Regions from separate parts of the Bradyrhizobium genosp. P genome, predicted to be linked through region 1. Evidence: predicted binding sites of a transcription regulator. Region 1 holds the regulator's gene; each other region holds the start of a gene.
The links. Region 1 encodes PhoB, which activates phosphate uptake and scavenging genes when phosphate is short. Its sites were predicted from a motif close to TGTCATNNANCTGTCAT; they were not measured.

Region 1 (4,196 bases):
TCAATCGTCACGAAGCGGCCTGCCGGCAATGCGAAACGAACGCAATCCGGGGCATTCCGGTGCGGTGGAAAAGACTCATTGCAATGCATAAGTGTGGGAACATGTGGACGCGCTACCGCGGACTCTTGCGCCGGAGTCACGCCATATTGTAGCGTTTGGGCTGTCGGGTACGACATCTCGTGCGGCAGTACTGGACCCCTTAAGTAGACTTGGTTCTGCGTAGACGTTCGGGCGCATAGGCGCGCTCGGCGAGGGCTAAGGGATTCTGACCGCAGGAGTTTTTCGAGCTTTGGCTCGCAGCACCGCTCCAAGGACTGGCCGGTGCTAGGCGAAGGGAAAAATGCGATGACTGTATTGACCTGGTCCGACGATCGCGTCGAGCAGCTGAAGAAGCTCTGGGAATCCGGCCTGTCGGCCAGCCAGATCGCGGCGGAACTTGGCAATGTGACGCGGAACGCCGTGATCGGCAAAGTGCACCGGCTCGGCCTGTCGGGCCGCGCCAAGGCCCCCTCCACCGCCGCGCCGCGACAGCGCAAGGCACGCCCCGCGCAGCATATGATGCGGGTGGCGCGGCCAGTGTCGCGCGGCAATACTGCGCTGGCCCACGCCTTCGAGGTCGAGATGGAGCCGGATCCGATCGCCTACGACAACGTCGTTCCGATGAGCCAGCGGCTGTCGCTGCTCGAGCTGAACGAGGCGACCTGTCACTGGCCGGTCGGCGATCCCTCAAGCCCGGATTTCTTCTTCTGCGGCGGCAAGGCGCTCGGCGGCCTGCCCTATTGCGCGCATCATTCGCGCATCGCCTACCAGCCCGCCAACGATCGCCGGCGGCCGGCAGCAAAGCCGACGCGGTAAGGCAGAATTCGAAGTGCTGCGATTTTCGTCAGCGCCATCTCGCGGGGTCTCACGTTCGACGATGTGAGGTGAGCACGCGGGTCAGGCTCCCTCGCCCCCTTGCGGGGCAGGGTTGGGGAGAGGGGTAGGCCCCGAACTCCAATGCAAGACATGTAGCGAAGCTTGATCAATCGAACCGGCGAGACACTCGCTGTCACGGTTCGCGATCAATCGGCAGCGGAGCAAGCGGCACCCCTCTCCCTAACCCTCCCCCGCAAGGGGGGAGGGAACCCTGCCGCCGGTGGCTGCCTCACTAGGCCCAGACGACGGTGTGTTGCTGTTCGCGCAGCCTTACGGCTGCGGCTCGGCCTTTGCAAAACGATCGTCGAGTGCGTAGCCGGCACCGCGCACGGTGCGGATCGGATCCTGCTCGCGGCCGGGATTGAGCAGCTTGCGCAGGCGGCCGATATGCACGTCGACGGTGCGTTCGTCGATATAGATGTCGCGGCCCCAGACGCTGTCGAGCAATTGCTCGCGGCTGAACACGCGGCCGGGATGCTCGAGGAAGAACTCGAGCAGCCGATACTCGGTCGGGCCGAGATCGATCGGACGGCCCGAGCGCGCCACGCGGCGCTTCTCGCGGTCGAGCTCGATGTCACCATAGGTCAGCACGGTCGCAAGCCGCTCCGGGCTCGCCCGGCGCAACAGGCCTTTCACCCGCGCCAGCAGTTCCGGCACCGAGAACGGCTTGACGATGTAGTCGTCGGCGCCGGTGGCGAGGCCGCGCACCCGTTCACTTTCTTCTCCGCGCGCGGTCAGCATGATGATAGGGAGCTGCTTGGTCTCGGGACGCGCGCGCAGGCGGCGGCACAGCTCGATGCCGGAGAGGCCCGGCAGCATCCAGTCAAGCACCACAAGATCGGGAATGCGCTCCTTCAGCCGGGTATCGGCGTCATCGCCGCGTCCGACCGTCTCGACATCGTAGCCTTCCGCGTCGAGGTTGTAGCGCAACAACGTCGTCAGCGCTTCTTCGTCTTCGACCACCAGAATGCGTGCGCTCATCGGTTTGTGTTCTCTCTGTCCTGATCCGTTGTCCTGACGCGAACCGAAACGATCATCTCCTTGATGAGCACGTTCTTGCCGGAAAGCCGGTGCCCACTTCGCCAGATGGTGATTAGGTGCCCGGAACCGTGGTAGCGAAATTGGTCATGTCACCCTTTGGACGCTTGTCCATGATCTGCTGGCCCTCGATCATGTAGAACACGGTTTCGGCGATATTCGTGGCGTGGTCGCCGATCCGCTCGATGTTCTTGGCGCAGAACATCAGATGGATGCAGAACGAGATGTTGCGCGGATCTTCCATCATGTAGGTGAGCAGTTCGCGGAACAGCGAGGTGCAGATCGCGTCGACCTCCTCGTCGCCCTTCCAGACGTTCATCGCCGCCGGCAGATCGTGGGCGGCATAGGCGTCGAGCACCGACTTGACCTGCGACAGCACGAGGTCGGTCATGTGCTCGAGGCCGCGGATCAGCTTGAGCGGCTGGAAATCGCTCTCCAGCGCCGCGACGCGCTTGCCCATGTTCTTGGCGAGGTCGCCGATCCGCTCGAGGTCGGTGGCCACCCGCATCGCGCCGACGATCTCGCGCAGATCGATCGCCATCGGCTGGCGGCGTGCGATGGTCAGAACCGCGCGCTCCTCGATGACGCGCTGCAAGCTGTCGATCTCGATGTCGGCAGCGACGACGCGCTTGCCGAGCGCTACGTCGCGGCGGATCAGCGCATCGACCGACTCGGTGATCATGCGCTCGACCAAGCCACCCATCTCGGCGACCAGGCGTGTCAGTTCCTGCAGGTCGCTGTCGAATGCCTTGGCGGTATGTTCAGAAGCCATCGTCTATCTCCTCAGCCGAACCGGCCGGTGATGTAGTCCTGCGTGCGTCGATCGCTGGGCGAGGTGAAAATCTTGTTGGTGTCGTCGAACTCGATCAGTTCGCCGAGATACATGAAGGCGGTCTTGTCGGAGACGCGGGCCGCCTGCTGCATGTTGTGGGTGACGATCGCGATGGTGTAGTCCTCGGACAGCTCCTGGATCAGCTCCTCGACCTTGGCGGTCGAAATCGGATCGAGCGCCGAGCACGGCTCGTCGAACAGGATCACCTCGGGCCGCACCGCAACCGTCCGCGCGATGCACAGCCGCTGCTGCTGGCCGCCGGAGAGCGAGAGCCCCGACGCGTTCAGCTTGTCCTTGACCTCGTTCCACAGCGCGCCACCGCGCAGCGCCTTCTCGACGCGGTCGTCCATTTCGGACTTCGAGATCTTCTCGTAGAGGCGGATGCCGAAGGCGATGTTCTCGTAGATCGTCATCGGGAACGGCGTCGGCTTCTGGAACACCATGCCGACCCGCGCGCGCAACAGATTGAGGTCGAGCTTGGGATCGAGGATGTTGGTCTGGTCCAGCATCAGCTGGCCGACGGCGCGCTGGCCCGGATAGAGATCATACATCCGGTTGAAGATGCGCAGCAAAGTCGACTTGCCGCAGCCGGACGGGCCGATGAACGCGGTGACGCGGTTGGTGCCGAGCGTCAGGTTGATGTTCTTCAGCGCATGGTGCTCGCCGTAATAGAAGTTGAGGTTGCGTACCGTAACCTTCGGGGGCGCATCCGGCAGCGGCGCATGCGGAGCAACGTGGCTCGGGGTAGTCGTCGAAACGGAGAGCTCGGTCATTTTGCGGCCCTTTCGGCACCAAGGATGCGCGCGCCGATGTTGAGGGCGAGCACGGTGAAGGTGATGAGCAAAGCGCCGCTCCAGGCCAACTCTTTCCAGTAGGCATAGGGGCTCTGCACGAAGTTGTTGATGGTCACCGGCAGGTTGGCCATCGTCTTGGTCAGATCCAGGCTGAAGAACTGGTTCGACAGCGCGGTGAACAACAGCGGCGCGGTCTCGCCGGCGACGCGGGCGGTCGCCAGCAGCACGCCGGTGATCAAACCCGACCGGGCGGCGCGATAAGCGATCCGCTTGATCACCAGCGAGCGTGGCAGGCCAAGCGCGGAGGCCGCTTCGCGCAGCGGATTGGGCACCAGCAGCAGCATGTCCTCGGTGGTGCGCAGCACGACCGGGATCACGATGACCGCGAGCGCCAGACAGCCCGCGATCGCCGAGAAGCCGCGCATCGGCACCACGACGGCACCATAGATGAACAGGCCGATGATGATCGAGGGCGCGCTGAGCAGGATGTCGTTGATGAACCGGATCACCGAGGTGAGCCGGTCATGCCTGCCGTATTCGGCGAGATAGGTGCCGGCGAACAGGCCGAGCGGCGCGCCGACGCCGACCCCGATCACGGTCATGATGACCGAGCCGAC
Region 2 (4,196 bases), 2.9 Mb from region 1:
TCGGCCGACCATCAGAACAAGCCCGACGTCGGCGTCAACATCGCGCGCAACTGGTACGACAATGAGAAGGTCGACGCGATCTTCGACGTCCCGACCTCTTCGGTGGCACTGCCGATCTCGGCGCTGACGCGCGAGAAGAACAAGATCAACATCAATTCCGGCGGCGGCTCTTCCGACCTCACCGGCCCCGCCTGCTCGCCCAACACGGTGCACTGGACCTACGACACCTACGCGCTGTCGAACGTCGCCGGCAAGGCGATGGTCAAGCGCGGCGAGGACACCTGGTTCTTCGTCACCGCCGACTACGCCTTCGGCATGGCGCTGGAGCGCGATGCCGCCAATGTCGTGAAGGAAAGCGGCGGCAAGGTGCTGGGCAGCGTCCGCCATCCGCTGAACTCGTCGGACTTCTCGTCGTTCCTGCTGCAGGCGCAGGCCTCCAAGGCCAAGGTCGTGGCGCTGGCGGACGCTGGCGGCGACACCACCAACGCGCTGAAGCAGGCCTCCGAATTCGGCCTCACCCAGGGCGGCCAGAAGATGATCGCGCTGCTGATGGAGATCACTGACACGCATTCGCTGGGGCTGAAGGCGACCCAGGGCCTGATCGTGACCGACGCATTCTACTGGGACATGAACGACGAGACCCGCGCCTTCTCCAAGCGCTTCTACGACAAGGTCGGCCACATGCCGACCATGATCCAGGCCGGCCTCTATTCGGCGACCATGCACTATCTGAAGGCGATCGAGGCCATCGGCACCGATGAGGCGCCTAAGGTGATGGCGCAGATGCGGGCCACACCGGTCAACGACTTCTTCGCCAAGAACGGCCACATCCGGATCGACGGCCGTATGGTCCACGACATGTATTTGTTCGAAACCAAGAAGCCGGAAGAGTCCAAGGGCGAGTGGGACCTCTACAAGCTGATCGCCACCGTTCCCGGCGACGAGGCGTTCCGTCCGCTCGACAAAGGCGGCTGCCCGCTGGTGAAGCCGAACTAAGCGCTTTCAACTCGAATTATCTTTCGAGGTCCAGCCAGGAGGCGTGGATCGTACGAGCGATCCACGCCTCTTCGACGGGATCAAGACGCGTATTGGGCCAGGCCATTGCCGAACGACCAGTTCTCCTTCTTGACCTCGACGAGGTTGATGAAGACGTCTTCCGGGCGAACGCCAAGCGCCGACAGGCCGCCGGCGATCGCCTTGTAGAGCGCTTTCTTCTGCTCCAGCGCGCGGCCCTCGTTCCAGGTGATCTGGATGATCACCAGATCGTCGCTGCGGTGGATCCCGAGATAGTTCGGATCGAACAGGAAGTTTCCGGCGTCGTGCTCGCTGATGATCTGGAATCGATCGTCCTTCGGCACCCCGACGCTCAGCATCGCCTCGTACACGACATTGCCGACATCCCGCCGAAAGGCGGCATCCTTGCCCTTGCGAAGATCGATCCGGACGAGCGGCATGACTGTTCTCCCGACGGTTGATGATGGCATCATTGCGCTCCGGGTGACTGATCTCACCCGACTGAGGCGGCGTGCCGCGGGTCTCTTCCCTGCGCGGCACGCTCGCCCGACGTAGTCGGTGACGCAACGACATTCAATGAATGATAATTATCATATAATCATATTCGTGCGAGCCGGCGCCTCCCAATGAAGCCGAGGCCGATCCCGGCATCTGCTTTTGCGATGGCGTCCCGGCGAACCGCGTCCCCCTCATTTGCAGGTCGGGGCCTATCCCCAGGAATTTTTGCCTGCCCGGGGCCGCCCGGCGGTCATCCGACTGTCAGAGAACTGAGACAAGAAGACAAACGCGTGGGCCTTATTCGGCTCGGCCCTGTGGCATACGAAGCGATGCCAGGTCAAAGATGGAGGCTAGGCCATGAAGCACGGTCGTTCACGACGGAAACTACATGTTGGAGCGATGCTGCTCGGTGCGGCGGCTTTGGCGCTCCTCCCGGTATCGATGGCGTCTGCGCAAACTACCTCAGCGCCATCAGGCGCCAAGCCCTTCCTCACCCTCGATGGAAAGCAGCCTTTGGTCATCGGGCATCGCGGCGTGCCGGGGCTGATGCCTGAAGAGACCGAGGCATCTTATGAGCTGGCCGCGGCCCTCGGGGCCGACTCCCTCGAAGAAGACCTGCACCTGACCAAGGATTGCATTCTGGTCGCACGTCACAACCCTTGGCTGAGCGACAATACCAACGTGGCCGAGGTGGCGAAGACCAATGCGGCGGTGGCGGCCCGCAAGCGCACGACGCCGGGCGTCATGGTCAAGGTGAAATGGCCGCAATCCGCCGCAAGCGGGCCGGCCGAATATCCCACCGATCTCGTTGATCCCAGCGATCCCAAATCGGTGCTGAAAGCGCTGATCGTCGACGGCGACGACCATACCAATGATTGGTCGATCACCGATTTCACGATGGCCGAGCTGAAGAACTGGATCTCCGGCACCACCTATGATGCGGCCAATGAAAGGCCGAAGGTGTTCAACGGCAAATTCCCGATTATCAGTTTCCAGGAGATCGTCGACCTCGCCAAGGCCAAGAGCAAGGAGACGGGCCGTACCATCTCGGTCTATCCGGAAACCAAGAATCCGACCTGGAATAATGCCCAGGCGATCGCCAATGGCTGCGGCGCGCCGGGCAGCCACCCGCTCGAGGATGCGCTAATCAAGATCATCAAGGACAACGGCCTCAACTCGAAGGACGCTCCCATCTTTGTTCAGAGCTTCGAGCCCGGCAGCCTGAAATATATGCGCAGCCATGGCCTGGAGACGCGGCAGGTCCAGCTCATTGACGGTAACGGTGTCGACTTCAAGGCCGGCAAGGTCCTCCTCAACAACATCGCCAATTCCCGTCCGTACGACTGGACCGTTGCGGGTGACGGACGCGGCTTCGATGCGATGCTGACCCCCGCGGGCCTTGCGGAGATCAAGACCTATGCCGACGGCATCGGTCCGTGGAAGGTTTACCTCGTCCCGTACAAGATTTCGCCGTGGAAGGACAGCAACGCCGACGGCACGCCCTACAAGGGATCGACGCCGGACGCTTCGACGCAGGAAGCAACCAGCGTCATTGCCGACGCGCATAAGCTTGGTCTGTTCGTGCATCCCTTCACATTCCGAAACGAGAAGAAATATCTGGCTGCCGACTATCACGGCGACCCGGGCCTGGAAGATCTCAAGTTCTTCCGTCTCGGCGTGGATGGGATCTTTACCGATTTCACACACACCGGCGTTGCCGCGCGCGCTACCTATCTCCGCGAACTGGGCTGGTGAGGCCTGGAGCACCATAACGCCAGGTTGATTGGCTCAGCCACAGACTCGCTGCACCTCTCCCGCTTGCGGAGGAGGTCGGATCGCATCGCCAGACGCAATCCGGGTGGGGGCTCTCTCCACGATACGACTCGCGGAGAGACCCCCACCCTAGCCCTCCCCCGCAAGCGGGAGAGGGGACGCAGTTTCTATACTTCTGCCCGGCGCTTTCCTTGGCCCTCGACTGCGGAGGGCGCGGTATGACAAACTGCGCGTCCGCACGATCGGAGCGAACCGATTGCGTTGGAGGTCTCGATGCTTCCGAAGGCTGAAGCGGCATATTTCGCTATTGCCGACATCTCCGGCTATACGAACTTCCTCGCGGCGGTCGAGCTCGAGCACGCGCAGGACATCATCGCCGATTTCATGGACACGATGGTGAAAGGGCTGCGCCCGCCATTTCGCCTCGCCAAGTTCGAGGGCGACGCCGCGTTCGTCTATACGACCGACGAGAAGATCGACGGCTCGCTGCTGCAGGACGCGATCGAGGGCGCCTATTTCAAATTCCGCCGGCGCCTGCGCAACGTTCGCCAGGCCTCGGCTTGCGAGTGCCAGGCCTGCGTCGCGATGGGCGATCTCGATTTCAAATTCGTCGTCCATCACGGCGAGATGGTGAAGCAGAAGATGGGCGGCAGAGAAGAGCTCGCCGGGCGCGACGTCATTCTCGTGCACCGGCTGCTCAAGAACAATGTCAGCGAGAAGATCGGCGGGCGCGCCTACGCGCTCTACAGCGATGCCGCGATCCGCGCCATGGGCGTCGACCCGCTGGCGCAAGGTCTCATCGCGCATCACGAAACCATCGACATCATCGGCGACGTGATGCTGTGGGCGCGTGATCTCGACGCGGCATGGCGGCAGGAAGACGCGCGAATTCGCAACGAGGTAACACGCGG
Region 3 (4,196 bases), 850 kb from region 1:
TGTGAACGTGCTCTACAAGACTAGCGCCAAGGCAACCGGCGGCCGTGACGGCCATGCCGCGACCCTCGACGGCGCGCTCGACGTCAAGCTCACCACCCCGAAGGAACTCGGCGGCGGCGGCGGCGGCGGCAACAACCCCGAGCAATTGTTCGCCGCCGGCTACGCCGCCTGCTTCATCGGCGCCATGAAGTTCGTCGCCTCGCAGGGCGGCCCGAAGGTCCCCGCCGACGCCTCGGTGACCTCGACGGTCGGCATCGGCCCGCGCGCGGCGGGCGGTTTCGGCCTCGCCGTTGAGCTCGCCGTCTCGCTGCCCGGCCTTCCCCATGCCGAGGCCGAGGCCCTGGTCGAGAAGGCCCACCAGGTGTGCCCCTACTCCAACGCCACCCGCGGCAATGTCGACGTGAAGCTCACCGTCGTCTAAATCCAAGCTGACTAAGTCCTGGCCGACCCAAAATCCGCGAGACGGAATGGCCCGCCCCACACGGCGGGCCGTTTGCGTTCCGGCGGCATGTGCCCGTGCGCGCCAGAGCGTTTTCGAGCGAAGTGGATGCCGGTTCGCGTAATGAAAACGCGTCAAAATAAGAATCTGGAGCCCCGTTCCGATTTCATCGGAACGGAAACGGCTCCAGGCCATTGCTGGCGCTTGCGAACCCCGTTAGCTCTGGGACCCCTGACGATCCCATCTGAGCGAAGGTTGCTTTCATGAATACCCCAGCGGCTACGGGCGCGATGACCGGACTGCGCGTGATCGATCTGACGCGCGTGCTCGGCGGCCCCTACTGCACCCAGATCCTCGCCGACCACGGCGCCGACGTGATCAAGGTCGAACCGCCCGCCGGCGATGAAGTGCGCGACTGGGGCCCTCCCTTCCACAAGGAGGACGCGGCCTATTTCGTCGGCATCAACCGCAACAAGCGCTCGATCGGCCTTGACCTCGGCTCCGAGGGCGGCCGCGCGGTGCTGATGAAAATGCTCGAAACCGCCGACGTGCTGATCGAGAATTTCAAACCGGGCACGCTCGACAAATGGGGCATCGGCAACGACGTGCTGCGCGGAAAATTTCCGCGCCTCGTGCATTGCCGCATCTCCGGCTTCGGCGCCGACGGCCCGCGCGGCGGCAATCCCGGCTATGACGCGATCATCCAGGCGATGACCGGCATGATCGCGGCGACCGGCTCGCCCGAGAGCGGGCCGATGCGGATCGGCGTGCCGCTGGTCGACATCACCACGGGGCTCTATGCGGCGATCGGCATCCTGATGGCGCTGTCGGAGCGGCAGCGCTCGGGGCTCGGCCAATTCCTCGAGACCACGCTGTACGAGACAGGTTTGGCCATCATGCATCCGCACACCGCGAACTATTTCATGCATGGCAAGCCGCCATCGCTCACCGGCAACGAGCATCCCAACCTCGTGCCTTACGCGATCTTCCCGACCAGGACCGACAACATCTTCATCGGCGTCGGCAATGACGGCACCTTCCGCAAGCTCGCCAAGGAGATCGGCAAGCCCGAACTCGGCACCGATCCGCGCTTTGCCCGCAACAAGGATCGCATCGCCAACCGCGATGCGCTGCGCGTCGAGCTCGGCGCCGTCTTCAGCGAGCACGAGGCCGAGCCGCTGTGCAATCGGCTGCTCGCCGCAGGTCTGCCCGCAGGACCGGTGCAGAAGATCGACCAGGCGCTGACCAACCCGCACACGATCCATCGCGGCGACGTCATCGAAAAGGATTGGTACAAGGGCGTGGCCTCGCCGATCCGGCTCGAGCGCACCAAGCCGAGCCTGCGCCGTACCCCGCCGAAATTCAGCCAGCACTCCGCGGAAGTGCTTGGCGAGTTCGGCTACTCGAAGGACGAGATCAACGCCCTGGTCGACAAGGGCGTGGTCTGCCCGACGCGCAAGCGCTGATCGCGCCTCCGATGCGGCGCAGCGTCACCCCTGAGGTTGCGCCGCACGCGCGCCGCTCACAAGCTTCGCCTTTTTTTACCGCTTCCCACCAGCGTTGCTTCCCCCCTACGATCGGCTGGCTTATACGGTCATTCACCCGTCATCCGGCGCTGCTAGGCGCAACGGCTTATCGATGGCGGTCCCAAGGGGAGGAATTTTTAATGGGTTTTCGGCAATTCGGCGCTGCGGCAGCAGTCGCGGTCACACTGGCATTCGGCGCCTCGCCCGCGCTTGCGGCGACGGAGATCCAGTGGTGGCACGCGATGACCGGCGCCAATAACGACGTCATCGTCAAGCTCGCCAACGACTTCAATGCCTCGCAGAGCGACTACAAGGTCATCCCGACCTACAAGGGCGGCTATGCCGACACGATGAACGCCGGCATCGCCGCGTTCCGCGCCGGCAACGCCCCGCACATCATGCAGGTGTTCGAGGTCGGCACCGCGACCATGATGGCCGCCACCGGCGCCGTCAAACCGGTCTACAAGCTGATGGCCGACGCCGGCGAGAAGTTCGATCCCAATGATTATCTGCCCGCGATCACCGGCTACTATTCGACCTCGAAGGGCGAGATGCTGTCGTTCCCCTTCAACTCGTCGTCGACCGTGATGTGGGTCAATCTCGACGCGTTGAAGAAGGCCAATATCGCGGAGATTCCGAAGACCTGGCCCGAAGTGTTCGACGACGCGAAGAAGCTGAAGGCGGCCGGCTACACCACCTGCGGCTTCTCCGGATCGTGGGTCACCTGGGTCAATCTCGAGCAGCTCTCGGCCTGGCACAACGTGCCGCTGGCCAGCAAGGCCAACGGTCTTGACGGCTTCGACACGGTGCTGGAATTCAACGGCCCGCTGCAGGTCAAGCATCTCGAGAACCTGGTCGAGTTGCAGAAGGATAAGACCTACGACTATGCCGGCCGTACCAACACCGGCGAAGGCCGCTTCACCTCGGGTGAGTGCCCGATCTACCTGACCTCGTCGGCCTTCTTCGGCAACGTCAAGGCGCAGGCCAAGTTCAACTTCACCGCGGCCCCGATGCCCTATTATCCCGACGTCAAGGGCGCGCCGCAGAACTCGATCATCGGCGGCGCTTCGCTCTGGGTGATGGGCGGCAAGTCGGCCGAGGAATACAAGGGCGTGGCCAAATTCCTGACCTTCCTGTCGGACACCGATCGGCAGGTCTGGATCCACAAGGCGTCCGGCTATCTGCCGATCACCAAGGCCGCCTATGCCAAGGCCAAGGAAGAGGGCTTCTACAAGGACCAGCCCTATCTCGAGACCCCGCTGCTCGAGCTGACCAACAAGCCGCCGACCGAGAATTCCCGCGGTCTGCGCCTCGGCAACATGGTGCAGCTGCGCGACATGTGGTCGGAAGAGATCGAGCAGGCGCTGGCCGGCAAGAAGACCGCCAAGCAGGCGCTGGACGCCGCCGTCGAGCGCGGCAACGTGATGTTGCGGCAGTTTGAAAAGACCGCCGTCCACTAAGACGACGCCCCGAGCATGATCCGGAAAGTTGTCCAGCGGCTTTCCGGAAAGATCCTTCTCAAATAAAGATCATGCTCAAATAACGAGAATGGATCATGATGCGATTTTGCATCATGGTCTGGACCGGCAGGCCGCATGATGCGGCCTGCCATTTTCAGGACCTCATGGAAAAGCAGTCGGTTTTTCAGTCAAAGCTGTTGCCCTACGCGCTGGTTGCCCCGCAGCTCGCCATTGTCCTGATTTTCTTCTACTGGCCGGCCGCGCAGGCTGTGATCCAGTCGTTTCTGCTACAGGACGCCTTCGGTCTTTCGACGACCTTCGTATGGTTCGAGAACTACGTCGAACTGCTCAAGGACCCCGCATATTTCGAGGCGATCGTCAGGACCTTCGCGTTCTCGTTCGCCATCGCGGTATCCTCGCTGTCCTTCGCGCTGCTGCTCGCCGTCATGGCGGACAAGCCGCTGCGTGGCGGCACGCTCTACCGCACGCTGCTGATCTGGCCCTATGCGGTGGCGCCGCCGGTCGTCGGCGTGCTCTGGATCTTCATGCTGCATCCGTCGCTCGGCGTTCTCTCGCGCTACCTGCGCGCGATGGGCGTCGACTGGAATCCGCTGCTCAACGGCGACCAGGCGGCACTCCTGATCATCCTCGCGGCCGCCTGGAAGCAGATCTCCTATAATTTCCTGTTCTTCCTGGCCGGGCTGCAGAGCATTCCGAAAAGCGTGTTCGAGGCGGCGGCGATCGACGGCGCCCGTCCGATGCGGCGGTTCT
Region 4 (4,196 bases), 530 kb from region 1:
CTACGCGCCTACATGCTGCGCATCTACAACTACATGAGCATCGGCCTTGCCATCACCGGCTTGGCCGCGCTTGGTGTCTACATGGCAGCCGTGACCGGCGATCCGTCCGCCGCGGTCGCGAAGTTCGGCAGTGCCTATCTGACGCAGTTCGGCTACGCGATGTTCGTCAGCCCGCTGAAGTGGCTGTTCATCCTCGCCCCTCTGGTGATGGTGTTCGTCATCTCAGCCGGCATCAACCGCCTGGCACCCTCGACCGCCCAGATGCTGTTCTGGGTGTTCTCGGCGCTGATGGGCCTATCGATGTCGTCGATCTTCCTGGTGTACACGCACACCTCGATCGTGCGCGTGTTCTTCATCACCGCGGCGACGTTCGGTGCGCTCAGCCTTTACGGCTACACCACCAAACGTGACATGAGCGGCATGGGCTCATTCCTGTTCATGGGCCTTATCGGCATCATCATCGCAAGCCTGGTCAACCTGTTCCTGGCGAGCTCGGCGCTGCAGTTCATCGTGTCGGTGGTCGGCGTGCTGGTTTTCGCGGGCCTCACCGCCTGGGACACCCAGCGGCTGAAGAACGATTACATCTACGGCTACGCCTCGCAGGGTGGCGTGGCAGCGGAGCGCGCCGCAATCACTGGCGCACTCTCGCTCTACCTGAACTTCATCAACCTGTTCACGCTGCTGCTGCAGCTGCTCGGCCAGCGCGACTAACGCGCTCAAGCCGCTCGGATCGATCGAAGCCCCGGCCTTGAGCCGGGGCTTTTCTTTTGCACGAGGCAAAAATAGTCTCGTGCCATGTCCGACGTAGAGATCAGGCCGACCGCCGGGGCCGACCTTCCCGACATCACGGCGATCTACCGGCAGGCCGTGCGCTTCGGCACCGCGACATTCGAGCTGGTCCCGCCCGACCTCGCCGAGATGACCCGCCGCTACAGGGGCCTGATGGACGGCGGCTTTCCCTATTTCGTCGCCGTGCTCGACGGCCGCATCATGGCATGGCTGGCTATGCCTATGCCGGCCCGTACCGGCCGGCCGCTGGCTCGACACCGTGATGATGCAACGCGCGCTCGGCGTGGGCGCGACGACGATGCCGGCCGATTAGAGCGCGATCGTAGCCCCGATGAAGCTAAGCGAAATCCGGGGCAACGCTGTCCGCGCGTACAGACCCCCCGGATTACGCTTCGCTTCATCCGGGCTACATACGGGACGATGCAACGATCGCCTACACCAGCGCCAGCTTGCGGTCGATCACCAGCAGCACGCGCTCGAGTTCGTGGCCACGGCGCAGGATCAGGCCGGTCGCCGAGATCACGCTGTACATGCCCTGCTTGCGCGCGAGCCGCGGATCCTTCTCGATCCGGTAGATCGGCATCTCGGACGCGCGGCGAAACACCGAAAACACGGCGCGGTCCTTCAGGAAATCAATCGCATAGTCGCGCCACTCGCCGTCAGCGACCATGCGGCCATAGAGATTGAGAATGCGGTTGAGCTCAAGTCGATTGAACGTCACGCGGTTGGGCGAAGCCGTGGCGGCGGGGCGCGCCGCGGCGCGACTCCCGCTCGGATCACCATCCTCCGAGATCAAACTCATCGAGCGCCTCCTGTCATCTCAGTGACGATCTTATTCCGAGAACCGGTCCCACATTTCGGGATCGTCACGATAGTGACATGATCGCGCTAAGCGAGGGACGCCGCAAGGGGCCATTCGCAACGCAACCTGACCTGAATCGCGTCGGGGGCCGCGACCGATTATCCGTCGATGAGTCACGGGAACGTTAGCGGAATCATATTACTGCCCAACTTCCGCCCATCGCCCGCCCCGCTGGCTTGCGAGAAGATAATCCTGCGTTGACCCGGTCCTTTCGGTTCCGGATTCCTCAGCCCCCAGCCCCCCGGGGCCGTCGGGATCGGGTCTGTTCGCAGGGGAGTTAATCCCAACACTGGGCCAACGAAAGTTGGTCCTTTTTGTTTTTGGGGCACCCCGTGCGCCCGGGCGCGATCGAGCCGCATGCGCGCGAAGCCCGGCGAGGGCTCTACTTCAATTTGTTTCTGGATACATGCCGGCCGCCGGCGTCTCACGACGGCGCGCCGCGGTCGACTTAGCTGCTAATGCAGTGAGGTGAATGCCGCGCCGAGCATCGGGCCCGGCTTGTCGCGATTGCCATCCTGGACATAGACCGCGGCGGCATCGACGCCGTCGCGCGTAATGTTCTCCAGCGGCACGGTCCAGTTGCCCGACGAACCGTTCCAGTCACCGACCTTCAGCAGATTGCGGACCACATTGTGGTAGGTGATTTCGCGGCCCCGATTTTCGCCACGCGCAATCGAGATCGGTACCGCCTTCGAGATCGAGCAGATCCAGACTTCGCCACGCGCCGCCGTAGGCGACTTGGCCGCCGCCACCGAAACGTTGATCTGTTTTCCGGTCAGCGTCATCGTCACCGGCACCGACATCACGCCGGCGCTCTTCTCGGTGTCCTTGATCGCGCTCTCAATGCTCGCGAGATCGCTGCCGATCACGTGCACGGAGCCGTTGATCACGGCCTGCGGCGTGTAGACGTCGCGATCGCCGCGCATGTGCGAATAGGCTTTCTGGCGCGCGCTGAAGCGTGAATCGGCCAGCGTATCCTTCCAGCCGAGATAGTCCCAATAGTCGATCGGCATGCTCAGCGCGATGACGTTGGGATCCTTCGCGAGGTCACCGATGACCTTGTCCGCGGGCGGACAGGATGAGCAGCCTTGCGAGGTGAAGAGTTCGACGACTGCACGCGGATCGGCGTGAGCGGGGCGGATGATCGCGACGATCGCGCAGATACCAAGGGCGCTGGACCATCGAGAGATACAGTTATAGGCCATCATCGCTGTCATACTGCGAGCCAGTCGTGATGATTTCCATCCGTATTTGTACGGAGCATGAAGTTGTCCCTGAACAGCGTGCCCCAAAACGCGAGAAAGCGGCCTTTTCATAGGCCGCCTTCATTTTAGCCGCTACTCACTAAGCAGTGAGGCACCGATCACAAATCCGCGTTGGAGCATGATCCGGAAAAGTGTGAAGCGGTTTTCCCTCGCGACAAACGCAAGCGTTTGCGCGGAGATCATGCTCAAACAAAGGCCTAGGCAGCGAGTTTGCGCAGCACATAGTGCAGGATGCCGCCGTTGCGATAGTAATCGAGCTCGTCCAGCGTATCGATGCGGCAGAGGAGCGGGACGTCCCTCTTGGCGCCGTCATTGGAGACGATCTCGGCCGTCAGCGTCTGGCGCGGCTTCAAATCACCCTGGAGCCCGCGAATCGTGACCTTCTCGTCGCCCTTCAGACCGAGCGACGACCACGACGTGCCTTCCTGGAAGGTGAGCGGAAGCACACCCATGCCGACCAGGTTGGAGCGGTGGATGCGCTCGAAGCTCTGGCAGATCACGGCGCGCACGCCGAGCAGACGCGTACCCTTCGCGGCCCAGTCGCGCGACGAACCGTTGCCGTACTCAGCGCCGGCGAACACCACCAGCGGCACGCCTTCGGCCTGATACTTCATGGCCGCGTCGTAGATCGGCATCTGCTCGCCGTCGGGCCAGTGCTTGGTCAGGCCGCCTTCCGGGATATTGCCGTCGGCACCCTTCAGCATGAAGTTCTTGATGCGGATGTTGGCGAAGGTGCCGCGCATCATCACTTCGTGGTTGCCGCGCCGGGTGCCGTACTGGTTGAAGTCGGCCGGGCGCACCTGGTGCTCGCTGAGGAACTTGCCGGCGGGCGAGGTCAGCTTGATCGAACCGGCCGGCGAGATGTGGTCGGTAGTGATCTTGTCGCCGAACATCGCAAGGATCCGCGCGTCGACCACGTCCTTGATCGGCTCGGGCTCCTTCTTCATGCCTTCGAAGTAGGGCGGGTTCTGCACATAGGTCGAGCTCATGTTCCAGCGATAGGTCTCGCTTTCGGTGGTCTTGATCTTGCGCCAGTTGGTGTCGCCCTTGAACACGTCGGCGTACTTCTTCTTGAAGATCGTCGCGGTGACGAACCTCTTCATGAAGGCATTGATCTCCTTGGTCGTCGGCCAGATGTCCTTCAGGAACACCGGCTTGCCATCCTTGCCGATGCCGATCGGCTCGACCGCGAGATCCTTCGTAACCGTGCCGGCGAGCGCGTGCGCCACCACGAGCGGCGGTGAGGCGAGATAGTTCGCCTGCACGTCGGGGCTCACGCG

Region 2: the regulator PhoB is predicted to act here: its motif matches at 1,761-1,777, upstream of ACP2YO_RS38340 (glycerophosphodiester phosphodiesterase family protein).
Region 3: the regulator PhoB is predicted to act here: its motif matches at 2,032-2,048, upstream of ugpB (sn-glycerol-3-phosphate ABC transporter substrate-binding protein UgpB).
Region 4: the regulator PhoB is predicted to act here: its motif matches at 1,603-1,619, upstream of ACP2YO_RS02275 (DUF2794 domain-containing protein).

The regions. Positions count from the first base shown of each region.
Region 1 covers NZ_CP188195.1:965,048-969,243, reverse strand. The annotation lists gene ACP2YO_RS04715 (GcrA family cell cycle regulator) at 346-855, shown strand; gene phoB (phosphate regulon transcriptional regulator PhoB) at 1,186-1,896, opposite strand; gene phoU (phosphate signaling complex protein PhoU) at 2,009-2,725, opposite strand; gene pstB (phosphate ABC transporter ATP-binding protein PstB) at 2,737-3,558, opposite strand; gene pstA (phosphate ABC transporter permease PstA) at 3,555-4,196, opposite strand, start outside.
Region 2 covers NZ_CP188195.1:7,980,374-7,984,569, forward strand. The annotation lists gene ACP2YO_RS38330 (ABC transporter substrate-binding protein) at 1-996, shown strand, start outside; gene ACP2YO_RS38335 (tautomerase family protein) at 1,077-1,454, opposite strand; gene ACP2YO_RS38340 (glycerophosphodiester phosphodiesterase family protein) at 1,870-3,267, shown strand; gene ACP2YO_RS38345 (DUF2652 domain-containing protein) at 3,559-4,196, shown strand, end outside.
Region 3 covers NZ_CP188195.1:119,456-123,651, forward strand. The annotation lists gene ACP2YO_RS00570 (organic hydroperoxide resistance protein) at 1-421, shown strand, start outside; gene ACP2YO_RS00575 (CaiB/BaiF CoA transferase family protein) at 703-1,905, shown strand; gene ugpB (sn-glycerol-3-phosphate ABC transporter substrate-binding protein UgpB) at 2,106-3,425, shown strand; gene ugpA (sn-glycerol-3-phosphate ABC transporter permease UgpA) at 3,590-4,196, shown strand, end outside.
Region 4 covers NZ_CP188195.1:439,197-443,392, reverse strand. The annotation lists gene ACP2YO_RS02285 (Bax inhibitor-1/YccA family protein) at 1-711, shown strand, start outside; partial or broken gene ACP2YO_RS02280 (N-acetyltransferase family protein) at 796-1,031, shown strand; gene ACP2YO_RS02275 (DUF2794 domain-containing protein) at 1,223-1,591, opposite strand; gene ACP2YO_RS02270 (DUF1223 domain-containing protein) at 2,107-2,868, opposite strand; gene acnA (aconitate hydratase AcnA) at 3,114-4,196, opposite strand, start outside.